DNA from 2 places in the Streptomyces sp. LZ34 genome. Region 2 is predicted to be linked to the other one. Evidence: riboswitches for the same ligand, from Rfam matches in the RefSeq annotation. Region 2 holds a riboswitch; the other holds the start of a gene.

Region 1 (14,585 bases), 2.9 Mb from region 2:
AGTACTTCTACGACGCGCTGTCCCAGCTCTCCCAGCTCGGGCTGATCGAGCCGCCGGCCGTGCCCTGACCGGCCCGCTCGGTCAGATTTCCTCAGCCGCCGTGCTGCGCCGGTTCCACGCGCGCGGTGCGCGCCACCCGAACCGCAACGCCATCAGCCGGACCAGGAACGCCACGGCGGCCGCGAGGGCGCTGGTGGCCCCGGTCAGCGCGTCGTAGTGGATGAGGAGGGCCGCGATCGTCGCGCCCACGATGGCCGGGACCGCGTACAGGTCGCGGTCCCAGCGCAGCACCGAGGGCACCTCGTGGGCGAGGAGGTCGCGCAGCACTCCGCCGCCGATCGCCGTGGTCATGCCGAGGACGGCGCAGAAGGTGAGGCCGAGCCCGTGGTCGTACGCCTTCATCGTGCCGGTGACGCAGAACAGCCCGAGCCCGGCCGCGTCGAAGACGCCCACCGCCGCCGTGATCCGCTCCACCTCGGGGTGGAGGAAGAAGACGAGGACGGTGGCGACGAGCGGGGTGAGGAAGTAGCCGAGATCGGTGAAGGCGGCCGGCGGCACGGCGCCGATGACCAGATCACGGAACACCCCGCCGCCCAGCGCGGTGACCTCGGCGAGCACCGCCATGCCGACGACGTCGAAGTTCTTGCGCACGGCGAGGAGCGCGCCGGAGATCGCGAAGACGAAGATTCCGGCGAGGTCGAGCGAGTGCTGGACGGAGGGGCTGAACAGATCGATGAACACCCGACATTTTTACTCATCGACACATCGACACATCGGGTGTCCTCACATCGGGTGTCCTCACCCCCGGGCTACTCCGCCTTCTTCTCCACCTTCGCAGCCGCCTCGGGCCCGGCCTTCTCCCCCGGCACCTGATCCGTACCACGCGGCGGTAGCTGCACATCGGATACAGACTCGGGGTGGTGGCAGGCCACCCGGTGCCCCGTCGCCAGCGCGATCAGCGGCGGCTCCTGCTGCTTGCACACCTCGGTCGCCTTCCAGCACCGGGTGTGGAAGCGGCAGCCGGACGGCGGCGAGATCGGCGAAGGCACATCGCCCTTGAGCAGGATCCGCTCGCGCTTGGCGCGCCGCCTGGGGTCCGGCACCGGCACCGCCGAGAGCAGCGCCTTGGTGTAGGGGTGCATGGGGCGCTCGTACAGGTCCTTGCGGTCCGCCAGCTCGACGATCTTGCCGAGGTACATCACCGCGATGCGGTCCGAGACATGCCGGATGACCGACAGGTCGTGCGCGATGATCACATACGTGAGGCCGAGCTCGTCCTGGAGGTCGTCCAGCAGGTTGACCACCTGGGCCTGGATCGAGACGTCCAGCGCCGAGACCGGCTCGTCCGCGACGACCAGCTTGGGGTTGAGTGCGAGCGCCCGGGCGATGCCGATGCGCTGGCGCTGGCCGCCGGAGAACTCGTGCGGATAGCGGTTGTAGTGCTCGGGGTTGAGGCCGACCACCTCCAGCAGCCGCTGCACCTCGGCCTTGATGCCGCCCTCCGGCTTGACCCCCTGGAGCCGGAAGGGCGCGCCGACGATGGTGCCGATCGTGTGCCGGGGATTCAGCGAGGAGTACGGGTCCTGGAAGATCATCTGCACATCGCGGCGCATCGGCCGCATCCCGGCGGTGCCGAGGTGTGTGATGTCCTTGCCCTCGAACTCGATCTTCCCGCGGGTGGGTTCCAGCAGCCGGGTGATCAGCCGTCCCATGGTGGACTTGCCGCAGCCCGACTCGCCCACCACGCCCAGGGTCTCCCCGGGCAGCACCTCGAAGTCCAGGCCGTCCACCGCCTGCACCGCGCCGACCTGCCGCTGCAGCAGCCCCTTCTTGATGGGGAAGTGCTTGACCAGGCCGGACACCTTGAGCAGGGGTTCGGGGGTGGTGGTCGCCTGCTCCGGGACCGTCATCTTCGGATCCTTCGTGTCCGTCACAGCTTCGGCGCAATCTCTTCGGTCCAGATCCGCGTGCGCTCCTCCTGCGTCATATGGCACGCGGAGAAGTGGTCACCGCCCCCGGCTTCACGCAGCTCCGGCCGCTCCGTGCGCGTGATGTTGTCCTTGGGCACATCGGCGTACGGGCAGCGCGGGTGGAAGGCACAGCCGGACGGCACGTTGATCAGGCTGGGCGGGGAGCCCTTGACCGGGATGAGGCGCTCGGTCTGGTCGCGGTCGATACGCGGCATCGAGCCGAGCAGGCCCCAGGTGTAGGGGTGCTGGGGCTCGTAGAAGACCTTCTCGGCCGGGCCGCGCTCGACGCAGCGGCCGCCGTACATCACCAGGAGGTCGTCGGCGAGCTCGGCGACGACGCCCAGGTCGTGGGTGATGATGATGACCGCGGAGCCGAACTCCTTCTGCAGATCCCGGATGAGGTCGAGGATCTGCGCCTGCACGGTGACGTCCAGGGCGGTGGTCGGCTCGTCGGCGATCAGCAGCTCGGGGTTGTTGACCAGCGCCATCGCGATCATCGCGCGCTGGCGCATACCGCCGGAGAACTCGTGCGGATAACTGTCCACCCGCTTGTCCGGCTGCGGGATGCCGACGCGGTCCAGCATCTCGACGGCGCGCTTGCGGGCCACGTCCTTGGTGACGTCGTGGTGGACCCGGTACCCCTCGGAGATCTGACGGCCGATGGTGTAGTAGGGGTGCAGCGCGGACAGCGGATCCTGGAAGATCATCGAGATTTCACGGCCGCGCAGCTTGCGCACCTCGTCCGGGTCGGCGCCCAGCAGCTCCTGCCCGTTCAGCCAGATCTCGCCGGAGATCTGCGCCTTGCGCCGACCGTACTGCCCGGCGGTGTGCAGGCCCATGATGCCCATCGAGGTGACGGACTTGCCGGAGCCGGACTCGCCGACGATGCCGAGCGTCTTGCCCTTCTCCAGCCGGAAGCTGAGCCCGTCCACCGACTTGACCAGGCCGTCGTCCGTCGGGAAGTGGACCTTGAGGTCGCGTACCTCGAGGAAGGTGGTGGGGGCCGGGGAGCCGGCCGCGGCCACCTCCCCGAGCGCGGTGCCGGTGGCCGGCAGATCGCCGGTCTTCTCGATCCCGGACTTTTCGATCCCGGACTTTTCGATATCGGTCATCCGAGCCTCACTCGCGGGTCGACGACGGCGTACAGAAGGTCCACGATGAGGTTGGCCACCACGATGAACAGGGCCGCCATCAAGGTGACGCCGAGGATGACCGGCAGGTCCTTGTTGCCGATCGCGGTCACCGCGAGTCGGCCGAGGCCTGGCAGGTTGTAGGTGGACTCGGTCAGCACCGCGCCGCCCAGCAGGGCGCCGAGGTCCAGGCCGAGCAGGGTGAGGATCGGCGTCCAGGTGGAGCGCATGGCGTGCCGTCCGATGACCACCCGCTCCCGCAGGCCCTTGGCGCGGGCCGTGCGGATGTAGTCCTCGCCCATGATCTCCAGCATGGTGGCGCGGGTGAGCCGGGCGTAGGTCGCGGCGTAGAGGAACGCGAGGGTGATCCAGGGGAGGATCAGGCTCTGGAACCACATGGCCGGATCCTCGGTGAGCCCCCTGTAGTCCACGTCGACCCAGTCCAGTTGGTAGCTGAAGATGGCCAGGGAGAGCAGACCGGTGAAGTAGATGGGGAGCGAGACACCGGCGAGGGCGACGCCCATCGCCGCGCGGTCCCACAGGGTGCCCCGGCGCAGCGCGGAGACGACGCCGGCGGTGACGCCGCCGACCAGCCACAGCACACAGGCGCCCGCGGCGAGCGAGAGGGTGACCGGCATGGCGTCGGTCAGCTGCGGCCAGACCGCCTGCTCGGTGCGGAAGGAGTAGCCGAAGCAGGGCGCGGGGCAGTGGGTGACATCGTTGCCGTTGGCATAGTCGCGGCCGACGAACAGACCCTCGATGAAGTGCCAGAACTGCACCAGCAGCGGATCGTCGAGGCTCAGCTTCTGTCTGATGCCCTCGATGGCCTCCGGGTCGGACTGTTTGCCGACGAAGAGGAGCGCGGGATCGGAACCGGCCCACTTCGGGATCATGAAGAAGATGGCGAAGGTCGTGAGTGTGACGACCAACAGCATCATGATGACGGCGAACAAGCGCCGGATGACATATGCAAGCACTGTGCGCGGCCCGGCGGCGGCCCGGGAGCCCCCGATCAGGGGACTCCCGGACCACCGCCCGCGGCCATCACCTGCCCTTCGGGCCTTATACGGTTCGGCGATGGTGGGGTGTGACGGTCGCTTGGCGAACCATCACTTGACGACGCCGAGCTGGGAGTAGTCGTAACGGCCGTTGTAGGCCGCCGAAGAGAAGGCGTTCGTCAGCCGGGAGCTGCGCCAGGTGATGTTCTTCTCGTAGAGGAAGGGCATCTGCACGGCCAGGTCGACGATCTTGTGGTTGATCGCCTTGTAGGACTCACCGGCCTTGGCGGGGTCGGTCTCCTTGAGCGCCGTGTCGAAGAGTCCGTTGATCGTCGGGTCGTTGGTCTCGGAAACGTTGTAGTTACCGGTCTGCTGGATGAAGCGGCCGTCGATCAGCGGCTGCTCGAAGCCCTGGCCGGTCGGGAAGTCGGGGCCCCAGCCGGTCATGGACAGACCCAAGTTGCGCTTCTTCATCACCGAGGGGGAGCCGGTGACGCTCGCCGAGGAGGCACCGTCGATGTTCTCGACCTGGAGCTTGATGCCGACCTCGCCCAGCGCCGCCTGCAGCGCCTCGGCGGCCTTGACCTCGTTCGGCTGGTCGTTACGGGCGACGATGTTGGCGGAGAAGCCGTCCGGCTTGCCGCACTGCTTCAGCTCGTCCTTGGCCTTGACCTGGGCCGCCTTCATGGCCGCCTTGTACTTCTTGCCCGTCTTGCTGGTGCGCTCGAGGACGCCGTACGGGTCGTAGTCGTCCCAGCCCGCGATGCTCTTGGGGAGCATGGTGGTGGCGATGTCACCGGCGGCCTGCGGGCCACCGCGAATGGTCTGCAGCGACGTGTAGTCGGTGGCGTAGAAGACCGCCTTGCGGCAGTGGATGTTGTCGAACGGCTTGACCTTGGTGGCGAAGTCGACGTACCGGACGAAGCTCGTCTCGATGTTGTCGACGTTGCCCTTGTGCTGCTTGAGCGCCTCGCTGCGGCCGGCCTGGCCCATGCCGGTGGCGCTGAGGAAGACGTCGTAGTCGCCCTTGATCAGCAGCTCGTCGACGGCATCGAGGTTGGAGTTGAGGGTCACCGTGACCTTGTCCGGCAGGGCCGGGCGGATCGGGTCGGACGCCTTGTTCCACTTGGGGTTGCGGACCAGTACCGCGCCCTTGCCCGGCTTGTACGACTGGACCTTGTACGGGCCGGAGGAGAAGGGCTGGTTGGTGTACTGGGCGCCGGTGTCCTTGGACGCCTTGACGGGCGAGCCGGTGGGCATCGCCAGCATCTGCTCGAAGTCACCGTTGGGCTTGGGCAGACGGAAGATGATGGTCTTCGCGTCCGGCGTCTCGATCGCCTTCAGGCCCAGCTTGTCCTTGGTCTTGTCCTTGTAGGGCCCCTTGTACTTGCCATCGGGGTCCAGGACCTGGCGCAGATAGGCCGGACCGCCGGAGATGAGGTCCTTGGCCCAGATGCGCTCGATGCCGTACTTGACGTCCTGGGCGGTGATCGGCGAGCCGTCCTCCCAGGTGATCCCGTCACGCAGGGTGTACGTGTAGGTCTTGCCGCCGTCGGTGATCTTGGCGTTGGACGTGGCCAGGTCGGGGACCAGCTCGTTGCTCGCCTTGCCCGGCTTGGGGGCGTAGGTGATCAGTTGGCGCGCGTAGAAGCGCGAAAAGTCCCAGGCGAAGCCGTAGTACTGGCGCTGCGGGTCGAGCGAGTCGAAGTCCTGCTTGTTGATGAACTTGAGCGTGCCGCCCGTTTTGGTCGACGCGTTGGCGATGCCCTTCGTCGCGGCGTTGAACCCGGCGCCCTCGCCCTTGTCGTCGTCCTTGCCACCACCGCAGGCCGCGGTGGCCATCAGGGCCCCGACGACGACCGCCGCACCGGCGATCCGCCTACTTCTCGACGAACGTAGGGGTTTCATTGTTTCGTGCAACCTCCGGGATATCGGTCCTTGGCATGGCGCCGGGGAACCATCGGGTGACCGCCGCCTGACAGGTGCGGCAAGGGCAGATTCGTTTCGGTGCGGCTGGGCCGCGGTCGCGCGGGGCGCCATCAACGCGTCCCCTTCGGGTCGAGGGCGTCTCGGACGCCGTCGCCGAAGAGGTTGAACGCCAGCACGGTGATGAAGATCGCCAGACCCGGAATGATCATGAACATCGGGTCGTCCTTGTAGGTGCCGACGGCATCGGAGAGCATCTGCCCCCAGGACGCGGTCGGCGGCTTCACGCCCGCGCCCAGGAAGCTGAGCGCCGCCTCGGTGAGAATGTTCGTGGGGATCATCAGCGTGGCGTAGACGGTGATGGGCGCGACCAGGTTGGGCAGCAGCTCCCGGAAGAGGATGTAGCGCCGGCCCGCGCCCAGGCTGCGCGCCGCCTCGACGTACTCCTTCTCGCGCAGGGACAGCGTCTGGCCGCGCACGATGCGGCCGACGTACGGCCAGCCGAAGAAGCCGATCACGGAGACCAGGATCGCGATGCGCACCCCGCTGCCGGACAGCCCCAGCAGATCGTTCGGCAGCACCGAGACCAGGGAGATGATGAACAGCAGCTGCGGGAAGGCCAGCAGCATGTCCATCACCCGGCTGATAACGGTGTCAACCCAGCCGCCGAAATACCCCGCGATGACGCCGAAGACAGTCCCCAGCACCACGGCGACGACCGCCGCGAGGAAGGCCACCAGCAGCGAGATCCGCGCGCCGTAGACGATCCGGCTGAACACATCGCGGCCGTTGGACGGTTCGACGCCGAAGAGGAAGTCGGAGCTGATACCGCCCCAGGAGCCCTTCGGGGTGCCGAACAGCGGGTCGATCTCCTCCTGGTGGAACTCATTGGGCGGATGCCCCAGCACGCTCACGATCAGCGGCGCGAAGACGGCCACCAGCACCAGGAGGACGACCACGGCCCCGCCGGCCAGCGCCAGCTTGTCCCGCTTCAGGCGCATCCAGGCGATCTGACGCAGCGACCGCCCCTCGACCGAGGCTTTGACTACATCCGCCGCGACATCGACGGGTGCGGCCGGTGCCGCATCCGTGCTCGTGTCGTGCAATGGTGCCGTCATCGTGGTGGGGACCCCTCTCGACCGGTGGTGACCGGCCCACGACCTGCCGCTGTAGCGGCGTGGTTCACAAACGCAGGTGAATATCGTGCTCGTGGTGCGGAAGTTTCGTGAAGGGGAAGCGCGCACTACCCGCAGGTACGGACACCTCCCGTTGCGGGAGTCTTCATCGCGTTCGTGATCACCCGCCAGCCCATCCGGGTAATGGATGCCTAACCGTGATGTGGTGAGGGGTGTTCCGTTATCCGGACCGCGACTCCGCTCAGCGGTGCGAACCGTCCGGTTAACAGGACCGTTACCGGGGTGGTGGCAGGGGTGTTACCAGGTGCTCGGCGCGGGTCCCGACTGCCGGCCGCCGTGCGGCGGCGGATAGCCGTACGAGGGGGCCGGCTGGGCCGCCCCGTAGGCGTCACGGTCGAAGAACGGGCGGGCGTTGGCCCGCATCCACATCGCCACCGGGTCGTACTCGTCGGACATCGCGACCGTGGAAACCGGCAGCCCGTCGGGCACCGCGCCGATCGACTGGCCCATCATCACCCGCGCGGCCTCCGCGCCCGCGGCGCCGGTGTCGTACAGGTCGAGCCCGATCGCCAGATACGGCGCGCCGAGCGCGGGCTGCACCCAGGCGCGGCGCAGCGACCGCACCGCGGGCGTGCGGTGCGCGTTCTGCCCCAAGAGGGCGTAGAACTGGGGGATTTCTATGGCGGGCTCGCTGAGCCGCAGTGGCCCGGCGGGCAGCCGGTCCATACCGCAGGCGATTCTGCGCAGATCGAGCCAGGGGATGCCGATGCCGCCGCCGGGGGCATGCGGATTGAGCCACAGGCCGTAGCGGTCGGGGAAGAGCGAGGACGCGATCTGACGGCCGCCCACCACCTCATGGGCGCGGTTCCAGCCGCTGGCGGCGAGCTCCTGGACGGAGGTCACACAGGGGGCGTAGCCGAGCCCGGCGACGTCCATGTTTCCGTACTGCGCGTCGGGTGAGCCGGGGGTGCCGTGCCACAGCAGCATCCAGACCTGGCCGTCGGCGAGCGCGTACAGCAGCGACTCGTAGGCGTCGTACCGGCCGGGAGCGACCTGCTGAATCATCCGCTCGACGTGGCCGCCTCCCGCGCTCACCTGGGTCCGCCCCTCTCTCGACCTGTCCACACACCTGGGCAGGGGCGCGCGACCGCGCCCCGCCACCGGTCATCCAACCAGCTTACGGGCCTTTACAGTGGTCTCCCGGGCGACTCAGCGGTCACGGTCGTAGAACGGTCGCACCCGCTCGCGCATCCAGTCCGCCACCGGGTCCTGGGCGATGTCCAGCAGAACGAGCTGGACCGTCCACGGCAACGGTACGGTGCCGAGCGCGCGACCGAGCGCCTCCACCGCGGTGGCCTGGCCTTCCGGCCCCGGAAGGTCCAGCTCGACGCCGACGAACAGCGCGGGCGGCTCCCCCTCGACGCTGGCCAGCGCGCGCCGGGCGGTCCGCACCCCGGCCACCTTGCCGAACTCGAGCCCGGCGGCCGCCAAAAAGTCGACCGGTTCTTCCTGCCAGTCCGGCTCGAAGAGACGCACCCGGCCGCCGGTGGCCGGACCGTCCAGCTCGCTGCGCCCGGTCCGGCACAACTCGGCCACGGCCGGCGGCGGAAGCGGGACGCCGACCGCGCCGCCGGGGTTCACCGCGATGCCGAGCTGGGGCGGCAGGCCGCGGGCGAATTCGACGGCCGGGGCGACGGTGAACGCCATATGGGCGCCGACGATCTGGAGGAACTGCTGTTCGGAGCTGAACACCGGCACATATGCGCCGCCTTCGATCTCCATGGTGGGCAGGTCCAGGCCGTTGCTGTCCGGGCCGCCCCCCATGGGCAGCGGCACCCAGATCCGGCTGCGGGCCAGGGTCTCGACGATGCGGGCGCCGGCGCCGGGGACGTCGACCGAGGCGGCGAGCACCTCTTCGAGCTCGTTGCCCGGAAATGCCGGAAACGCCGGAACTGCAGAAAACGCACCGTCAGGAAACCCGCCGTGAGCCGGTACTGGACCGTGCTGCTCCGGGATGCTCATTTCTGTTCAACCGCCATCTCGTCGGACCTGCACAGGCACCCTAACGGCTGCATCGCCGGGCGGCATCGGGGGCCGCCGATCTCCACAGCAAATCCCCAGGTGGAGGGCGAGGCGACGACCGAACGCGGACGACTTATGACCGCTTCAGATCACTTCAGAACGTAATCGTCGAGTTGCGTACAGTTCGCGCTCTTCGCACCGTGGTGTCGAGTACGCCCATACATCACCACAGCGAAGGAAGGTCTCATGATCCGCGCGTCCCGCAAGGCCGAAGTCCTTGTCACCTCCGTCATGGCCGGCTCTCTTCTGTTCGGCACCGCCGGCCTGGCCGCCGCCGCGGCCGGCGGATCCGGGGGCACGGCCGGCGCCAAGGCCCCGGCCCCCACCCCAGCGGCGCTCGCCGACACACGGATGAGTCCGGCCCAGACCCAGGCCATGCGCGATCTGCGGGTCCTCCTCGAGCGGGTGGTGGATCTGGCCAAGGCGGTGGAGGAGGCCCCCGACGGGATGCTCTCGGAAGCCGAGCTGGTCAAGCACGCGGCGGCGATCGACAGCGCGGTGAAGGCCGCCCGCAAGTCCGCCGAAGCGGCCCGCACCCCGCGGGCCGCTTCGCAGGTAAAGGAGAAGGTAAAGGAGAAGGAGAAGGTCCAGGGCAAGACCCAGGACAAGGGTCGGGAGCACGGCCGGAACCAGATGCCGTCGGACGACCCCGAAGCGGGCCAAAACCAGGGCCAGGGCCAGAACCAGGGGCAGGACCAGGGGCAGGACCAGGACCAAGGCCAGGCGCCGGGCCAGAACCAGAGCCAGGCTCCGGGCCAGATCACCGTGCCGCCGCAGGCCGCCGAGCAAGGGCAGGCCGCCGGGCAGGGGCAGGCCGAGACGCCGCCGTACGCCGTTCAGGTCGAGCCCACGGACATCTCGACGGACCCGCTGGACGCGCTCCAGCGGGCGATCGACGACCTGCTGGACGCCGTCGCCACCGGCGACGAAGCCACGGCCACCGCGGCGCTCCCTCGCATCGCCGACGCCATCATGGGGCTGATCAGCGCCATCATGGGCCCGCTCCCGGGGATGAACCAGCCGATGCTGCCCCCGATGCTGCCGCTCCCGGACGAGGCGTCGACCCTCGCCGACGAGGCGTCCGCGCTCGCCGACCGGAAGCCCGTCACGATGACGGCCGCCCCGGAGCGCACCACCCCCGAGCCCGGCACGAAGCCCGGCGCCGCCGAGCACGGAAAGAAGGACCACGGCAAGAAGCACGACGCCAAGAAGCAGGAGGCGAAGAAGCCGGAGGCGAAGAAGCACGACACCAAGCCCGGCGTCCCCGAGCCTGGCACCAAGCCCGGCGCCATGACGCCGAGCACGCAGCCCGACGCCCCCGAAGCCCCCGGCACCGACGTGCCTGGCGCCGACATGCCCGGCACCGACAAGCCCGGCACCGACAAGCCCGCCGCCCCTGAGCCCGGCGCCCACAAGCCCAGCACGAGACCGGACGTCAAGAAGCCGGGTACCCAGAGGCCCACCACGACGGCCGCCACCCCGATGTCCGCCGTCGAGTCCGCCGCGCCCAAGGTGGCCGAGGACGACTCCGTGGCCCCCATGCCGCTGCCTCACCCGGTGGAGGCCGCCGTCGACCAGGCTCCGTGACGGCTGCGCTCCACCGTCCCGCCGCGCGTCACTCGAAGCCGATGCGGCGCAGCGCGCTCGCGGCCGTCCGATCCAGCAGCGCCACCGAGGCGCAGCCTTCGGGCGGCCGCCCGCCCTCCGCGGCGGCGACCAGCCGCCCCACCGCGCGGCGGTGGCGCCCGAAGGCGTAGCGGGAGACCTCACGGCCGCGGGCGGCCTGTCCCTCCAGCGCCACCGCGGCCCCGACGTCCAGCAGCACCATGTGCAGCCGACGGCCGGTGCGCCGGGCGTCGCGGGCCAGCCAGCGGCGGACCCAGGAGAGCGTGCCGCAGTCGTGCACCACGACGCTCGCGCCCGAGCGCAGCGCCCGGCGCAGCCCGGCGTAGTGGGCGCACCGCACCAGCGGGCGGTAGAGGGCGTACGGCAGCCAGCGGGGCAGCCGCCGCTCCCAGCGCTCGCGGGTGTCCTGCGAGTCCACCCGCACCACCGCGCCCCCACTCTGGTCCAGACAGGGCACGGCCCGGCCGATCATGGTGCTCTTGCCGCTGCCGGGCAGCCCGGAGGCGACCACCACGTCCCCCGCGCGGTAGCGCAGCTCGCGCGCGCCGGGCCCGGGCCTGGGCTCAGGCCCGGACCCGGACCCGGACTCGGACCCGGATTCGGACCTGGATTCGGACTCGGCCCTGGCCCCGGACTCGGCCCCGGGCCTGCGTTCGGCCGCGTCGCCACCGCCGCGCAGGTCGTGCACGGGCGCCCGGCGCCCCGGCCTGAGCGCCCCTCCGGTTGGCGCCGCTCCCTGCGTCACCGGCAGGGGCCCACATGTCGTCGTCGCGTACGTACCCTGCCCGTGCACCGTGATCGTCCTCCTAGGTCGGTCACTGCGGCTCGTTCCCGAAGAGTGTCAAGAAAAGGTAATGTCCAGCAAGGTGGTATCCCTGTGGGCTGGGCATTCATGCCCTGTGAGTCGGGCCTGTGAGTGGGGCCGGTGAGTCCGGCCTGCGCGTGGGGCCTGTGAGTGGGGGGCCGGGGCGACAGCGGTTCCACCCGGTCAGGTCTTCCCTTCTCGGGCGTACGTGCGATGATGTTGCGCGCAACTCCATACCGGCCGCTTGAATCCGCGCGGGAGAGTCCTCGGCCACCGGCAGCAGTGCCGGCCGTCCGGGGCGCCGAAGGAGCAAGTCCTCCCTTGAATCTCTCAGGCCCCGATACCGCGCGGGCGAGGCAGATCTGAAAAGCGAGCCGCTGGCGTGGCTCCACCCACGGTGCAAGCCGGACCGCTCTCCGCGATGACGCCGACGATGTCGGCCGGGAGAAGGGGTCACGGCGAACCTCTCAGGTTCCGATGACAGATGGGGAGGACTCGTCCTCGTCGTCCTCGTCGCCGTCCCGCCCTGGAGCCAGCCCCCCATGACCGATGCCCCGATGCCCGACACATCCGTGACCGGCGCCCCGCCCACCCCCCGCCATACCGCCCTGGACGCGGTGCACCGCGCGCTCGGCGCCACCATGACCGACTTCGCCGGCTGGGAGATGCCGCTGCGCTACGGGAGCGAGCGCGACGAGCACACCGCGGTGCGCACCCGCGCCGGCCTCTTCGACCTCTCCCACATGGGTGAGATCACGCTCACCGGCCCGCAGGCCGGCGCCGCCCTGGACCGGGCGCTGGTGGGCCATCTGTCGGCGCTCGCCGTCGGCCGCGCCCGCTACACCATGATCTGCGACGCCCAGGGCGGCATCCTGGACGACCTGATCGTCTACCGCCTCGGCGAGCAGGAGTTCCTGGTGGTCGCCAACGCCTCGAACGCCCAGGTGGTGCTGGACGCGCTCACCGAGCGCGCCGAGGGCCTGGACGCGGCCGTACGGGACGACCGGGACGCGTATGCGCTGATCGCCGTCCAGGGCCCGGCGTCTCCCACGATCCTGGAGGGCCTGACCGACGCCAATCTGGACGGCCTCAAGTACTACGCGGGCCTGCCCGGCACGGTCGCGGGCGTCCCGGCGCTGATCGCCCGTACCGGCTACACGGGCGAGGACGGCTTCGAGCTGTTCGTGTCGCCGGACGACGCCGAGCGGCTGTGGCAGGCGCTGACCGAGGCGGGGGCCCCGGCCGGGCTGGTGCCGTGCGGGCTGTCCTGCCGGGACACGCTGCGTCTGGAGGCCGGGATGCCGCTGTACGGGCATGAGCTGACCCGCCGGACCACGCCCTTCGACGCGGGGCTCGGCCGGGTGGTGAAGTTCGACAAGCCCGGTGACTTCGTCGGACGCGCGGCCCTGGAGGCGGCGGCGCGCCGGGCCGAGACCGATCCGCCGCGGGTGCTGGTCGGCCTGGTCGCGGCGGGCCGCCGGGTCCCGCGTGCGGGGTACCCGGTGATCGGCGCGGACGGCGCGGTGATCGGCGAGGTCACCTCGGGCGCGCCCTCGCCCACCCTCGGCAAGCCGATCGCGATCGCGTATGTGGACGCCGGGCACGCCACGCCGGGGACGGCGGGTGTGTCAGTGGACATCCGCGGTACCCATGAGCCGTACGAGGTCGTGGCCCTCCCCTTCTACAAGCGGCGCTGAGCCCGCCGCCCGCCGGCGGCGCCGGGCCACCCCGTGCGTACTCCCCCAGCTACCACTGGGCGGTGCCCCTCCCGTACCGCCTGTCCCACCAGGCAAGACCCGTTTCCCAAGCATCCCCCCGTATCCAGGAGAATCGGACCATGAACAACCCCCAGCAGCTGCGTTACAGCAAGGAGCACGAGTGGCTGTCGGCCGCCGGCGAGGACGGTGTGTCGACGGTCGGCATCACCGAGTTCGCGGCCAACTCGCTCGGCGACGTCGTCTTCGTCCAGCTCCCGGAGGTCGGCACGACGGTCACCGCGGGTGAGACCTGCGGCGAGCTGGAGTCCACGAAGTCCGTCAGCGATCTGTACGCGCCGGTCACCGGCGAGGTCACCGAGATCAACGAGGACGTGGTGAACGACCCGGCGCTGGTGAATTCCGCCCCCTTCGAGGGCGGCTGGCTGTTCAAGGTGAGGGTGACGGACGAGCCGGACGAACTGCTCTCCGCCGACGAGTACGCCGCCTTCGCCGAAAACTGAACCCCTCCTTCGATCGGGACCCTGATGTCGCTTCTCAACAGCTCCCTGCACGAGCTCGACCCGGACGTAGCCGCCGCGGTCGACGCCGAACTCCACCGCCAGCAGTCCACCCTGGAGATGATCGCCTCGGAGAACTTCGCTCCGGTCGCGGTCATGGAGGCCCAGGGCTCGGTCCTGACCAACAAGTACGCCGAGGGCTACCCGGGCCGCCGCTACTACGGCGGCTGTGAGCACGTCGACGTGGTCGAGCAGATCGCCATCGACCGCGTCAAGGCGCTCTTCGGCGCCGAGGCCGCCAACGTCCAGCCGCACTCCGGCGCCCAGGCGAACGCGGCCGCGATGTTCGCCCTGCTCTCCCCCGGTGACACCATCCTGGGCCTGAACCTGGCGCACGGCGGTCACCTCACCCACGGGATGAAGATCAACTTCTCCGGCAAGCTCTACAACGTGGTGCCCTACCACGTGGACGTCGAGACCGGCCTGGTCGACATGGACGAGGTCGAGCGGCTGGCCAAGGAGCACCGCCCCAAGCTGGTGATCGCGGGCTGGTCGGCGTACCCGCGCCAGCTGGACTTCCCGGCCTTCCGCCGGATCGCGGACGAGGTCGGCGCGTACCTCATGGTGGACATGGCCCACTTCGCCGGCCTGGTCGCGGCCGGGCTGCACCCCTCCCCGGTGCCGCACGCCCATGTGG
Region 2 (14,585 bases):
CGGTGGGGCCATTCGGCGGCTGCGCCCCCGACGTGCGACGATGTGCGGCATGCCGCAGCAGCCCCCCGTTCGGAGCACAGCTCCGCCGAGCCCTCGTCCACGTCTCGACGCGTCCATGTCGCTGCTGACCAATGTGATGGACCACAGTCTCGACGAGGGGTACGCCGAGGCCGCCGCGCGCCATGGCAAGGAGGGCCGACGGGGTCTGCCGCGCAGCCTGCGCGGCAAGCTGGTGCTGGCCGCCGGGCTGGTGCTGGCCGCGGGCATTGTGACCATCGGCGCCGACGAGGCCCGGATATCGGCGCCGAAGCTGGCCAAGGACCGGGAAAAGCTGATCGACCGCATCGAGTCGGGGAACTCGAACGCGGACGACCTCCAGAAGAGCCTGGACAGGCTCCGTAAGGAGGTCGGTGACCGGCAGCGGCAGGCGCTGGAGAAGCACGGCGGGGACAAGGGCGAGCTGCTCGCGCTGCTGTCCGGGGCGACCGAGGTGAAGGGCCCCGGGGTCAAGCTGGTCGTCAATGACGCCAAAGAGGCCGACCAGGGCGGCGGGGGACCACGGGAGAGCACCGGCTTCTCCGACACGGGCCGGGTGCGCGACCGTGATCTGCAGCGGGTCGTCAATGGCCTGTGGGAGTCCGGCGCGGAGGCCGTGTCGATCAACGGACAGCGGCTGACGGCCCTGTCGGCGATCAGGGCCGCGGGAGACGCCATACTGGTCGACAACAAGCCGCTGGTGCCGCCGTATACGGTGCTCGCGGTGGGGGACGGACGGCGGCTGAGCACGGCCTTCCAGGACAGTGCCGACGGACAGTACCTGCATGTACTGCACGAAAACTACGGCATCCGCACGAGCATTTCCGCCGTGGACGAGGTGCGGCTTCCGGCCGCGCCGAGTCTGATCGTACGAACCGCAGAGCCGATAGCCGGTGGCGCCGGGAAGGGCGGCACCGACACAGGGAAGGGCACATCGTGATCGCCGTATTGGGCCTCATCGTGGGAGTCGTGGTCGGACTTGTGGTCCAACCCGTGGTGCCGACGGTGGTCGAGCCCTACCTGCCCATCGCCGTCGTCGCCGCGCTCGACGCGGTGTTCGGCGGTCTCCGGGCGATGCTCGACGGGATCTTCGACGACAAGGTCTTCGTCGTCTCGTTCCTGTCCAATGTGGTGGTCGCCGCGCTGATCGTCTTCCTCGGCGACAAGCTCGGGGTCGGCGCCCAGCTGTCCACCGGCGTCGTGGTCGTGCTCGGCATCCGGATCTTCTCCAACGCCGCCGCCATCCGCCGCCATGTCTTCCGGGCGTGAGCTGATGACGACCGACGACACCCCGGAGGAGCCCCAGCGGCAGCCCCGCGAGCCGGAGCGGCCCCGTAAGCTCGAGCAATCGGATAAGCCCGAGCAGTCCCGTAAGCCAGAACAGTCCGGTGAGCCGGAAGAGTCCCGTAAGCCCGAGACGAGGCCCGAGGTGCGACGGGAGAAGCCCGCGGAAGAGCGGCGGGGCACCGCAGCGGCCGATGAGCAGGGCGAGGGTCCTGGCGAAGAGCCCGGCGAGAGCCCCGGAGGCGGTCCAGAGGGCCGCGGGGAGCCCGAGGCGGTCCAGGAGCCGTCCAGCGGCCGTCAGCGGCTGGTGCAGGGCCTGTGGCCGCCACGGCTGACGCGGGCTCAACTCATCGTCGCGCTCCTGCTGTTCGGCCTCGGCCTCGGTCTGGCCATCCAGGTGCGCTCGACCAATGAGAACAGCGTGCTGCGCGGCGCCCGGCAGGAGGATCTGGTACGCATCCTCGACGAGCTGGACAACCGCACCCAGCGGCTGCGGGACGAGAAACAGCGGCTGGAGACCCAGCGGACCGAGCTGGAGAACAGCTCGGACCGGGCCGAGGAGGCCCGTAAGCAGACGGCCCAGAAGGAGCAGCAGCTCGGTGTGCTCGCGGGCACCGTCGCCGCCGAGGGGCCGGGCATCACCATGAAGATCGACGTGTCGAGGGGCACTGTGGAGTCGGACATGCTGCTCGACGCGGTCCAGGAACTGCGCGCCGCCGGGGCCGAGGCCATCCAGATCGGCAAGGTGCGGGTGGTCGCGAGCACGTACTTCGCGGACGTCGGCGGCGCGGTGGAAATCGATGGACGGAAAGTGACGCAGCCGTACGTGATCAAGGTCATCGGCAAGCCGGAGGACTTGGAGCCGGCCCTGAACATTCCGGGCGGAGTGGTGCAGAGTCTGGAGAAGGAGCAGGCCACCGTGTCCATCGAGCGCTCGAAGGAGATCGTCGTCGACGCCTTGCGGTCGGCGAAGCGGCCTGACTACGCTCGGTCGTCATCGCGGTGAGGTGGTTAGGTATGGGAGTCTCGCGGCGAGACAATGAGGACGCGGGGGGTCGGCGCACCGGAAGAGTCGCGCGTGATGGAAACTGTCTGGTGGTCACGGACGTTGTGAGGATGTCCGGACCGTCTGGTGTGTGCATCGAGGGTTTGCCCTGCCCCACGGGCGGGTCTGTTTCAGTCAAGGGGAATCGCCCGTGAAGTTGTTCGGGAAGTTGTTCGGCAAGAGCGCGCGCCAGGACGGCGGCAGCAGCACCGCCCGCCACCGCGCCCCGCGTGCTGCGGAGGAGAGCGGGGTGAGCGAGGAGCGTCCGCTGTTCCGGGACGGCGGCGGCATTCCGGGTGGTCAGGGCGCGTCTTCTGTTGACCCCTCCGCATCCGGACGCATAGGTTTCGGGGAGCCATCGACCGCGAACACGGGCGGAGGGTTCGGCTTGCCGGTATGTCAAAGGTGCGGCCATCAGAACGCCGAGGCCAGCCGGTTCTGCTCCAACTGTGGCGCGCCGCTGCGGGGCCAGGCGCCCTCCGAGCGTGCTTCGGAGACCACCTCCACCATCTCGATCTCCGGGCTGGAGGCGTACGACTCCGAGGTGACCGGGCAGACTCCGCTGCCCTCGCTCTCCCCGGAGGCCCAGGCGGCCGTCGATGCGCTGCCCCCGGGGTCCGCGCTGATGGTGGTCCGCCGCGGGCCGAACTCCGGCAGCCGCTTCCTGCTGGACAGCGATGTGACCACGGCCGGCCGTCATCCGCAGAGCGACATCTTCCTGGACGATGTGACGGTCTCGCGTCGCCATGTGGAGTTCCGGCGCGGCCAGGACGGCTCCTTCACCGTCGCGGACGTCGGCAGCCTGAACGGGACGTATGTCAACCGCGAGGCGATCGACTCGGCCATCCTGAACAACGGTGACGAGGTGCAGATCGGCAAGTACCGGCTGGTCTTCTACCCGAGCCAGCGAGGCTTCGGCATCTGACCCGTCAGGGGAGGTCCATGCTTCAGACACCGTCGGGCGGTGCCGACACCGGCACCGCCCCCGCGGGCGGCCGGGCGATGAGCATCGGCACCGTACTGAATCTGCTGCGGGACGAATTCCCCGAGGTCACCGTCTCCAAGATCCGTTTCCTGGAGGCCGAGGGCCTGGTCGAGCCGCGGCGCGCGCCCTCCGGCTACCGCAAATTCAGCCCGGAGGACGTGGAGCGGCTCGGCCATGTTCTGCGCATGCAGCGTGACCACTATCTGCCACTGAAGGTCATTCGGGAGCATCTGGACGCCTTGGAGCGGGGAGAGCGGCCAGAGCTGCCCGCCGCGGCCTCCGGCGCCCTGCCGGAGGGATCGGCCGAGGAAGGGCCGGAGAGCGCCTTGGAGCGCCCCACGGCCGCCCGGGTGGGCCGGGCCGAGCTGCTGGCCGCCACCGGGATCGACGAGGGGAGGCTGGCCGAGTGGGAGTCGTTCGGGCTGATCGGCCCGGGTGCGGACGGCGGGTACGACATCGAGGCGGTGACCGTCGCCAGGCTCGTCGCGGACCTGGGTCGTTTCGGTCTGGAACCACGTCATTTGAGGATCATGAAAGCCGCCGCGGAGCGCGAGGCGGGACTGCTCGAGCAGGTGGTCGCACCCCTGCGGCGACACCGAAATCCGCAGACCAGAGCCTATGCGGAGGCCAGCGCCCGGGAGCTGGCCGAGCTGTCCGTGCGGCTTCATGCGGCCTTTGTCCAGTCCGCTCTGCGGGCCGGTTCCCGGTGACCGGCGCGGTCCCGACTATCCAAACCGGCCGGGCACGTCCTAGGGTTGCTGTGTGAACGAGCTCGACGTCGTGGGTGTCCGGGTGGAGATGCCCTCCAACCAACCGATCGTGCTCCTGCGCGAGGTAGGAGGCGACCGCTACCTCCCCATTTGGATCGGACCGGGAGAGGCGACCGCGATCGCCTTCGCTCAGCAGGGCATGGCTCCGGCGCGCCCGCTGACCCACGACCTTTTCAAGGACGTGCTCGACGCGGTCGGCCAGCAGCTCACGGAGGTCCGGATCACGGACCTGCGCGAGGGTGTGTTCTACGCGGAGCTGGTGTTCGCCAGCGGCGTGGAGGTCAGTGCCAGGCCGTCCGACGCCATAGCGCTGGCGCTGCGCACCGGCACGCCGATCTACGGCAGTGACGGGGTGCTGGACGACGCGGGGATCGCCATCCCGGACGAGCAGGAGGACGAGGTGGAGAAGTTCCGCGAGTTCCTCGACCAGATCTCGCCCGAGGACTTCGGCACCAGCAGCCAGTGAGTCATCAGCGGCCAGTTAGTCATCAGCGGCCAACGAGCGGCGGACAGTGAGCTGAGCTGTCTGCCGGTCCTCGCCAGCGCATTCGAGTAGCCTTTCCCGGAAGAGGGATACGGGAAACCACCCTTAGGGTGATTATCACTCGGCGTGCCGAGTGTGGCGATCGTTGACGCACCCCGGGTGACTGCCTACCGTCGAGAAGGCAGGTCGAGGACGGAGGTCGGCGTGAGAAGCAGTGGCGACGGCACGGCGGCAGGCGGTCCGTACACGCTCCACGGGAGCGCACCGGCCGAACCGGCATTGAAGGCTCGGGTAGCGGCACAGGCCGCGCCGCCGCGGGAAGGCGCCGTGGCGAAGCCCGAGCAGGTGGGGTACCGCGGGCCGACCGCTTGTGCGGCCGCCGGCATCACCTACCGCCAGCTGGACTACTGGGCGCGTACCGGGCTCGTGGAGCCGAGTGTGCGGCCCGCGTACGGCTCGGGCAGTCAGCGGCTCTACAGCTTCCGGGACGTCGTCGTCCTCAAGATCGTCAAGCGGCTGCTGGACACCGGTGTGTCCCTGCAGAACATCCGGGCCGCCGTCCAGCACCTGCGCACGCGCGGCCTCGACGACCTCGCCCAGATGACGCTGATGAGCGACGGGGCGACGGTCTACGAATGCACGTCGCCCGACGAGGTGGTCGAGCTCCTCCAGGGCGGCCAGGGCGTCTTCGGGATCGCCGTGGGCGTGGTGTGGCGGGACGTGGAGAGCGCGCTGGCGCAGCTCCACGGCGAGCGCGTGGACACCGGCGAGACGCTGGTGGGGCACAACCCCGCCGACGAGCTCGCGCGGCGCCGCAACCGCGCGGGCTGAGCGCGGCGCGGCAACCGCGGGCTGAGCGCGGAGCCCGGCTCGCGGGGATGCGACGGGCTCGGCGGCGTCTGCGGCCTGCGGGCCGCGGGCCGCAGACCGCGGACTGCCTCGGCTGACTGCCCCATCCGATGGTCACTCGCCCGATTGTCAGTGGCATGCGGCAGCATCTGTAGGTGTGAGGGGTGCGCCGACGATTCTCCATCTGGACATGGACGCCTTCTACGCCGCGGCGGAGCAGGCGGCCAAGCCCAGCCTGCGCGGCAAGCCCGTGATCGTCGGCGGCCTGGGGCCGCGAGGCGTGGTGGCCACGGCCTCCTACGAGGCGCGGGTGTTCGGGGTCCACTCGGCCATGGCGATGGCCCAGGCCCGCCGCCTGTGTCCGAACGCGGCGTATCTCACCCCCCGCTTCTCCCTGTACCGCCAGGTGAGTGACACGGTCATGGCCCTGCTGGCCGCCCTGTCCCCGCTGGTCGAGCCGCTGAGCCTGGACGAGGCGTTCGTGGATCTGGAGGCGGGCGGTGTCCCGGCCACGTCCGAGGCGGCGCGGGCCGTGGGGGAGCGGCTGCGCGCGGACATCGTGGCCGCGACCGGGCTGACCGGCTCGGTGGGCCTGGCCGGGGCCAAGATGCTTGCCAAGATCGCCTCCGAGCAGGCCAAGCCCGATGGGCTGGTGCTCATCGAGCCGGGCACCGAGCGGGAGCTGCTGGGGCCCCTGCCGGTGCGCACGCTCCCCGGGGTGGGCCCGGCCACCGCGGAGGCGCTGCGCCGGGCCGGGATCCACACCGTCGCCGAGACCCGGGAGGCGGGGGAGGAGGAGCTGGTGCGGCTGCTGGGCAAGGCCCATGGCGCGTCGCTGTACGGCATGGCCTGGGGGCGGGACGACCGGCCGGTCGTCGCCGAGCGGGACGCCAAGTCCGTATCGGTGGAGGACACGTACGACGTCGACCTCACCGACCGCACGCGGGTGCAGGTGGAGGTGGCGCGGCTCGCCGACCGGTGTGTGCGGCGGCTGCGCGGGGCCGGCCGTTCGGGGCGCACGGTCGTGCTCAAGGTGCGGCGTTACGACTTCTCCACGCTGACCCGGTCCGAGACGCTGCGCGGGCCGACGGACGATCCGGGAGTGGTGCGGGAGGCCGCGGCGCGGCTGCTGGAAGGCGTGGACACCACGGCGGGTGTGCGGCTGCTGGGAGTGGGCGTGAGCGGGCTGGCGGACTACACCCAGGAGGATCTGTTCGCCCAGGCGGCCCAGGCCGCCCATGAGGCTCAGGAGGCCGCGGAGGGGACGCGCGAGGCCGGAGGGGCGCCGGAGCCCGCCCCGGCGGGCCTGGAGGAGGAGGGCGAGGACGCCGGCCGGCCGCGCCGCTGGCTGCCCGGCTCCGATGTACGACACGCGGAGTACGGGGCGGGGTGGGTGCAGGGCAGCGGGGTCGGCCGGGTGACCGTGCGGTTCGAGGAGCCCTGGTCGGAGCCGGGCCGGGTGCGGACCTTCGCGGTCGACGACCAGGCGCTGGAGCCCGCGGAGCCGCTGCCGCTGGTCAGGCCCGCTGTGAGCGACAGCGACAGCGACACCGACACCGACGCCGCCGCTCAGGGCCAGCGGCCGGATCAGGGCTCGGGCCAGGACCGGGGTTCGGGCCAGGAGCGGCGCCAAGGTCAGCCGGTCACGTCCAGGCCGTAGTGGTGGTAGAGCTGTAGCTCCTGCTCGGGCGACAGGTGGCGGCCGACCCCGAAGTCCGGCGCGTCCTTGATGAGCGCCCGCTCGTACGGCACTCGCAGCGAGTCGTCGACGATCTCGCTGGGTTCGAGAGGCACGAACACGTCCCGGCTGAACAGGCCGGTGCGTACCGCCGCCCATTCCGGCTCGCCGGTCGCGTCGTCGAGGTAGACCTCGTCCACGGTGCCGATCTTCGCGCCATCGCGGTCGAAGGCCTTGCGGCCGATGAGGGTCCGCGGATCGATGTCGGTCTGCACACTCTCTCCCACACGTGGCGATTTGTCCCGTAATACCCGTGATATCTAAGAAAAGCCACAACGCCGCGCGCGTCCACTCGAGCGCTTGCCCAAAAACCCTGGCGGCAGGCTCGCTGGTAGGCTGACGGTGGCTGCAGACCCCGTGCGGGAGAGCTCTCCGCCGACGTCGTCGGAGGCGCCGAAGGAGCAAATCCTCCCCGGAATCTCTCAGGCACACGTACCGCGCGGGTGAGGTCACTCTGGAAAGCAGGGCGGGCCACGGGCGAGCACAGCTCCGGAACCCCTCCTCACCGACGGTGAAAGCCGGGTCGCAGTCCGCGGGCCCGGTGAAGCTCTCAGGTCGAGATGACAGAGGGGGAGGCCGTTCGGGCACCCGCACCGTGGTGCCCCTCGTCGGTCGTACAGACCAGGAGGCCTCGCAGATGACCGCCAACCGCACCTCACTGACCGAGCTGGAACGCGGTACTCCGTTCGAGCGGCGCCATATCGGACCCGACGCCGAGGCCCAGGCCAAGATGCTCGCGCAGGTCGGCTTCGGCTCCCTCGACGAGCTCACCCAGGCCGCCGTGCCGGAGGTCATCAAGAGCGCCGGGGAACTGGGGCTGCCCCCGGCCCGCACCGAGGCCGAGGTGCTGGCCGAGCTGCGCGGCCTGGCCGAGCGCAACCAGGTGCTCTCCCCGATGATCGGCCTGGGCTACTACGGGACCTTCACCCCGCCGGTGATCCTGCGCAATGTGCTGGAGAACCCCGCCTGGTACACCGCGTACACGCCCTATCAGCCGGAGATCTCCCAGGGCCGGCTGGAGGCGCTGCTCAACTTCCAGACCGTCGTGGCCGACCTCACCGGGCTGCCGACCGCCGGTGCCTCGCTGCTCGACGAGGCCACCGCCGCCGCCGAGGCCATGGCGCTGTCGCGGCGGGTGGGCAAGGTCAAGCAGGGCGTGTTCCTGATCGACGCCGACACCCTGCCGCAGACCGTCGCGGTCATCCAGACCCGCGCCGAGCCCACCGGCGTCGAGGTGGTCGTCGCCGACCTCTCGACGGGCATACCGGCCGAGGTGGCCGAGCGCGGGGTGTTCGGCGTGCTGCTCCAGTACCCGGGCGCCTCCGGCGCGGTGCGCGACCCACGCCCGGTCATCGAGCGGGCCCATGAGCTCGGCGCGGTGGTCACCGTCGCCGCCGACCTGCTGGCCCTCACCCTGCTCACCTCGCCCGGGGAGCTGGGCGCCGACATCGCGGTCGGCAGCAGCCAGCGGTTCGGTGTGCCGATGGGCTTCGGCGGGCCGCACGCCGGTTTCATGGCCGTCCGCGAGGCCTACGCCCGCAGCCTGCCGGGCCGTCTGGTGGGCGTCTCGGTCGACGCCGACGGCGACAAGGCGTACCGCCTGGCCCTGCAGACCCGCGAGCAGCACATCCGCCGGGAGAAGGCCACCAGCAACATCTGCACCGCCCAGGTCCTGCTCGCCGTGATGGCCGGCATGTACGCCGTCTACCACGGCCCGGACGGGCTCAAGACCATCGCCCGGCGCACCCACCGCTACGCGGCCGTGCTCGCCGAGGGCCTGCGGGCCGGGGGTGTGGAGACCGTGCACGGCGCGTTCTTCGACACCCTGACCGTGTATGTCCCGGGCCGGGCCGCCGAGGTCGTCACCGCGGCCCGCGAGGCCGGGGTCAACCTGCGGCTGACCGACGCCGACCATGTGGGCATCGCCTGCGACGAGACCACCGGCCGCGCCCAGCTCGCCGCCGTGTGGTCGGCCTTCGGCGTGGACGGCGGGCTGCCCGCCATCGACGAGCTGGACGCCGCCGCGGCCGACGCGCTCCCCGCCGACCTGCTGCGCGGCGACGTGTACCTGACCCACCCGGTCTTCCACCGGCACCGCTCCGAGACCGCGATGCTGCGCTATCTGCGGCGCCTGGCCGACCGCGACTACGCCCTGGACCGGGGCATGATCCCGCTCGGCTCCTGCACCATGAAGCTCAACGCCACCACCGAGATGGAGCCGGTCACCTGGCCGGAGTTCGGGGAGCTGCACCCCTTCGCGCCCGTCGAGCAGGCCCAGGGCTACCTGACGCTGATCCGCGAGCTGGAGGAGCGGCTGGCCGAGGCCACCGGCTACGACAAGGTCTCCCTGCAGCCGAACGCCGGATCGCAGGGCGAGCTGTCCGGGCTGCTGGCCGTGCGCGCCTACCACCGGGCAGGCGGCGAGGAGCGGCGCACCGTCTGCCTCATCCCGTCCTCCGCGCACGGCACCAACGCCGCCAGCGCCGTGATGGCGGGCATGAAGGTCGTCGTGGTCAGGACCGGCGAGGACGGCGAGGTGGACGCCGACGACCTGCGCGCCAAGATCGAGCAGTACGGCGACGAACTGGCCGTCCTGATGGTCACCTACCCGTCCACACACGGCGTGTTCGAGGAGCACATCAGCGAGATCTGCGCGGCCGTGCACGACGCGGGCGGCCAGGTCTACGTGGACGGCGCGAACCTCAACGCCCTGGTGGGGCTGGCCCGGCCGGGCAGGTTCGGCGGCGATGTCTCCCACCTGAACCTCCACAAGACCTTCTGCATCCCGCACGGCGGCGGTGGTCCCGGCGTGGGCCCGGTCGCGGTGCGCGAGCACCTGGCGCCGTATCTGCCCAACCACCCGCTCCAGCCCGCGGCGGGCCCGGCGACCGGCGTGGGCCCGGTCGCGGCCGCGCCCTGGGGTTCGGCGGGCATCCTGCCCATCTCCTGGGCGTACGTCCGGCTGATGGGCGCCGAGGGGCTGCGCCGGGCCACCCAGGTGGCGGTGCTCGGCGCCAACTACATCGCCAGGCGCCTGGAGCCGCACTACCCGGTGCTCTACACCGGCCCCGGCGGCCTGGTCGCCCACGAGTGCATCGTCGATCTGCGGCCGCTCACCAAGGCGACCGGCGTGAGCGTCGACGATGTGGCCAAGCGGCTGGTCGACTACGGGTTCCACGCGCCCACGATGTCGTTCCCGGTCGCCGGCACGCTGATGATCGAGCCGACGGAGAGCGAGGACCTGGCGGAGCTGGACCGGTTCTGCGAGGCGATGATCGCCATCCGGGCGGAGATCGAGAAGGTCGGCTCCGGGGAGTGGCCCCAGGACGACAACCCGCTGCGGAACGCCCCGCACACGGCGGCCGCGCTCAGCGGGGAGTGGGAGCACCCCTACACCCGGGCGGAGGCGGCCTTCCCGGCCGGGGTGTCGCCGGCCGACAAGTACTGGCCGCCGGTGCGGCGGATCGACGGCGCCTTCGGCGACCGCAACCTGGTCTGTTCCTGCCCGCCGCTGGAGTCGTACGAGAGCTGACCGGGCGGGCCCGGTCGGGTACGGGGCCGGTGCGGCGGAAGCGCCGGGCCGGCCCCTGAGAATTCGCCTGGGCAGGGCCTAGGCGGCGGTGACGACGCGCTCGGTGTCCAGCGCCCGGCGCGGGGCGATGATCTTCCCGTCCGGCAGCAGCTCACCGGTGTCCTCGAAGAGGAGGACGCCGTTGCACAGCAGGCTCCAGCCCTGCTCGGGGTGGTGCGCCACGAGATGGGCGGCCTCCCGGTCGGCGGAGTCGGCTGACGGGCACGATGGCTGGTGCTGGCACATGGAAGGGATCTCTCGCTGGGGTGTGGTGAGTGTCCTGTGGCTTGCTGCGGCAGTCATGGCCGCCCCCCGTTGGTCAGTCGGTCGGTTGCTCCAAGTGTTGCCCTACAGGCCGGTTTCCGCATGGATTTCACGGCACCGGTACTCGCTAGATAATGACGCATCCACACGGCCGACGGTTCATCGCGACGGGACTGTTACGAGCCCGCAGCGGAGCGCCCCGTGATCCTTGGGATCACGGGGCGCTCGGGCGTGGGGGCGGGTGCCGCGGGTCGTCAGGCCGACGAGCCCAGCAGCGGCGTCCGCGTCAGCCGGAGGGTGAGCACCGGCAGCAGATCCGCCGCGCGGTGCGCGCGGTGGGCGGCGATGCCCGGCGGGGCCGGGGTGAGCGGTACCAGCAGGTCTTCCGCGGCGAGATGGCCTTCGGAGGCGTCGGCGGTCGGGTCGCCGCGCAGCCACAGCGTCAGCATGTACAGCTCCGGGATGGACAGCAGCCGTGGCTGGTACACCGAGGGCAGTGACTCGGCCTGGCTCAGCGCCAGTTCGGCCGAGGACACATACGGGCCTTCGGAGAAGTGTGAGAAGACCCAGCCGTCGGCGGTCAGCATCGCCTCGGCGGAGGCCACCGTACGCTCACTGTCGCGGATCAGGAACCGCCATCCGCTGAGCCGCGCGCGCGGCGGGCCGTCGGGGGCGGTGATGTCGTCCAGGACGTGGACGGGCAGTGGGAGTTCGAGCTCGAAGGGCCCGTCCAGGGCGCCGAGGAGCGGGGTGCGGACGGCGGTGGGAGAGCCAAGGGCCGTGCGGATGCTGTTCAGAGCAGGCGCTGGAGCCGAGGGGACGTGCAGCGGCATGGTGGGTCGCCTCTCACTTCGGAGACACGGTGGAGCGCTGGCGTGCCAGGTGCGGATGGCGCTGTCGGTGTACGCGGGTCAGAGGGGGCCTGACGAGATGTCAGGACGCTGTCTCTCTGCCTCGGTTGCCGAGTTTATACGACAAGTGTTCCCGTCGTGTTTCATGTACCTGTCCCCGGCATTGCGGGCAAGCACTTATCCGGCCCGCCAGGGCGAGGGGATTTTCGCCGATTCTCTGTCATATGCACGGATATGACCTGGCATTTTAACCCAACCCGGGTAGGCTTGATCTGGTGGGTGTTTTTCATCACGGCAATGCGGCGCTGTGCAGAGCCTATCGGTTGGGTGGTCCGCGCGTGGCGTTATCGATCTCATTGGCTGGGCATCATCGAGCGTGATGTACGCGGCCGGGGGCCGTTGATCCACTCGAGGAAGGGACGCTTCGATGGGGGACAAGGTCGTAGCCGGAGAGTTCGATCCGTCCGGGCGGCAGCGGCAGCGCGCGAGGCTCCGGCAGGGCCTCGAGGCGCTGGCCCGGCTCCTGGCCGAGAAGCGTTTCGATCGCCCCAAGAATCTCATGGGGCTGGAGATCGAGCTGAATCTCGCGGGGGTCGACGGGATGCCGAGGATGATGAACACCGAGGTTCTGGAGAGAATCGCCAGCCATGATTTCCAGACCGAACTCGGGCAGTGCAATCTTGAAGTAAACATCGTGCCCCACCGTTTGCACGGAAGGGTTCTCGACCAGTTGGCGGAAGAGCTCCGGACGGGGTTGTCATATGCCGATCGCAAGGCGGGGGAAGTGGACTCCGAGATCGTTATGATCGGAATTCTTCCGACCCTTGCCGCCCGCGACCTGGGCTCCACGAACCTCTCCTACGACGACCGCTACAAACTTCTCAACGAACAGATGCTGGCCGCCCGCGGCGAGGATTTTCTGATCGATGTCGAGGGCGAGGAGCGGTTCCGCTACGCCTCCGGCTCGATCGCCCCCGAGGCCGCCTGCACCTCGGTCCAGTTGCACCTACAGGTGACCCCGGGCCGGTTCGCGGCCGTGTGGAACGCGGCCCAGGCGGTGGCCGCCGCGCAGATCGCGGTGGGCGCCAACTCCCCCTTCCTGTTCGGCCGGGAGGTGTGGCGCGAGTCCCGTCCACCGCTGTTCCTCCAGGCCACGGACGTCCGCCCGCCGGAGTTCGCGGCCCAGGGCGTGCGCCCGCGGACCTGGTTCGGCGAGCGCTGGATCAGCGACGCGTACGAGCTCTTCGAGGAGAATCTGCGCTTCTTCCCGCCGCTGCTGTCGACCGCGGGGGACGAGGACCCGCTGCGGGCGCTGGACGACGGCGGGGTGCCGCTGCTGAACGAGCTGGTGCTGCACAACGGCACCATCTACCGCTGGAACCGCCCCGTGTACGCGGTCGCCGACGGCGTGCCGCACCTGAGGGTGGAGAACCGGGTGCTGCCCGCCGGGCCCACCGTCAGCGATGTCATCGCCAATGCCGCCTTCTACTACGGCCTGGTGCGGGCGCTCGCCGAGGAGCCGCGCCCGGTGTGGAAGCGGCTGCCGTTCGAGGCCGCGGCGGCCAACTTCGACACGGCCTGCCGCCATGGCATCGACGCGGTCCTGCGGTGGCCCAAGCCGGGCGGCCGCTCCTCCTCGACCGTGCGGATCCCCGCCGTCCGGCTCGTCCAGGAGGAGCTGCTGCCGCTGGCCGCCGCCGGGCTCGACGCCTGGGGTGTCGAGCCCGCCGACCGAGAGCGCTACCTGGGGATCATCGAGGAGCGCTGCCGGCGGCGGGTCAACGGCGCGTCCTGGCAGGCCGCCGCGTACCACCGGGCCCGGGAGAGCGGGCTCGGGCGGGACGCCGCGCTCGCGGCGATGACCCGCCGCTACTGCGAGCTGATGCGCACCGGCGAACCGGTCCACACCTGGCCGGCCGGACTCCCCGGCTGACCGGCACGGCCGGGGGAGAGCCGAGCCGTAAAAAAAGGGGGCCGTGTCTCAGCCCGAGCTCTCCGCGCCCGCCCGGCTCGCCGACACGATCGCCTTGAGGATCACGCTGTCGATCTGTGCCGGGTCCGCCACCTGCTGCGCCGAGCCGCCGGTCGCCTCCGCGATGTCCTCGCACGCGGACAGGTCGGCGTCCGGCCCGACCGCGATGGCGATCAGCGGCACCGGGCGGCTCGGGTCGGCGAGCCGGCCCAGCTCCTGGACCAGCGACTTGCGCGAGATGCTGCCCTCGTCCTGGTTGGACCCGTCGGTGAGCAGCACGACGGCGTTGAACTTGCCCTCCGCGTAGCCGTCGCGTGCCTTCCGGTACGCCGCGAGCGTCGTGTCGTACAGCCCGGTCGCCCCGTCCGGCACCGGCTCCAGGGCGCCGAAGGCGGCCGTCAGCCGGTCGCGCTGGGTGGACCCGTCCGAGGTGCGCAGGCCCAGCCTCCGGGTGGGGACCAGCTCCCGGTAGTCCCGGGCGCCGTCGAGGCGCCGGGAGAACTCCCACAGCCCGATCTCGTCCTCCGGTGTGAACTGCGCCAGCGCCCGCAGCAAGGACGCCCTGGTGACGGCCATCCGGGATTCGCCGCGCCGACCGGCCACCGGGGCCGACATGGAGGCCGAGGCGTCGACGACCGTGTTCAGCCGAGCGCTCTGCACGGTGATCGTCCACATGCCCAGCGCCGTGTCCAGCTCCGCGCCCGACGGCCCGGAGGCCGGGACCGCCGCGTACGGC

The links. A riboswitch is a leader RNA that binds a small molecule or an ion and turns the genes downstream of it on or off. The one in region 2 is predicted to bind glycine.
Region 1: linked by a shared signal. The riboswitch ahead of gcvT (glycine cleavage system aminomethyltransferase GcvT) and the one ahead of gcvP (aminomethyl-transferring glycine dehydrogenase) in region 2 are both predicted to bind glycine.

Annotation. Positions count from the first base shown of each region.
Region 1 is NZ_CM132680.1:4,312,554-4,327,138, forward strand. Features, by position in the region: gene ACWY4P_RS16840 (ester cyclase) at 1-68, shown strand, start outside; gene ACWY4P_RS16845 (trimeric intracellular cation channel family protein) at 82-741, opposite strand; gene ACWY4P_RS16850 (ABC transporter ATP-binding protein) at 810-1,910, opposite strand; gene ACWY4P_RS16855 (ABC transporter ATP-binding protein) at 1,931-3,082, opposite strand; gene ACWY4P_RS16860 (ABC transporter permease) at 3,079-4,053, opposite strand; gene ACWY4P_RS16865 (ABC transporter substrate-binding protein) at 4,210-6,006, opposite strand; gene ACWY4P_RS16870 (ABC transporter permease) at 6,138-7,142, opposite strand; gene ACWY4P_RS16875 (enhanced serine sensitivity protein SseB C-terminal domain-containing protein) at 7,458-8,225, opposite strand; gene ACWY4P_RS16880 (enhanced serine sensitivity protein SseB) at 8,370-9,182, opposite strand; gene ACWY4P_RS16885 (hypothetical protein) at 9,429-10,829, shown strand; gene ACWY4P_RS16890 (AAA family ATPase) at 10,858-11,556, opposite strand; glycine riboswitch at 11,919-12,029, shown strand; gene gcvT (glycine cleavage system aminomethyltransferase GcvT) at 12,216-13,370, shown strand; gene gcvH (glycine cleavage system protein GcvH) at 13,511-13,891, shown strand; gene glyA (serine hydroxymethyltransferase) at 13,916-14,585, shown strand, end outside.
Region 2 is NZ_CM132680.1:1,416,245-1,430,829, reverse strand. Features, by position in the region: gene ACWY4P_RS05005 (DUF881 domain-containing protein) at 50-976, shown strand; gene ACWY4P_RS05000 (small basic family protein) at 973-1,305, shown strand; gene ACWY4P_RS04995 (DUF881 domain-containing protein) at 1,289-2,326, shown strand; gene ACWY4P_RS04990 (FHA domain-containing protein) at 2,457-3,290, shown strand; gene ftsR (transcriptional regulator FtsR) at 3,308-4,060, shown strand; gene ACWY4P_RS04980 (bifunctional nuclease family protein) at 4,113-4,586, shown strand; gene ACWY4P_RS04975 (MerR family transcriptional regulator) at 4,809-5,435, shown strand; gene ACWY4P_RS04970 (DNA polymerase IV) at 5,611-7,113, shown strand; gene ACWY4P_RS04965 (PRC-barrel domain-containing protein) at 7,089-7,406, opposite strand; glycine riboswitch at 7,542-7,639, shown strand; glycine riboswitch at 7,640-7,768, shown strand; gene gcvP (aminomethyl-transferring glycine dehydrogenase) at 7,829-10,723, shown strand; gene ACWY4P_RS04955 (DUF5999 family protein) at 10,802-11,008, opposite strand; gene ACWY4P_RS04950 (hypothetical protein) at 11,281-11,859, opposite strand; gene ACWY4P_RS04945 (glutamate--cysteine ligase) at 12,305-13,810, shown strand; gene ACWY4P_RS04940 (substrate-binding domain-containing protein) at 13,859-14,585, opposite strand, start outside.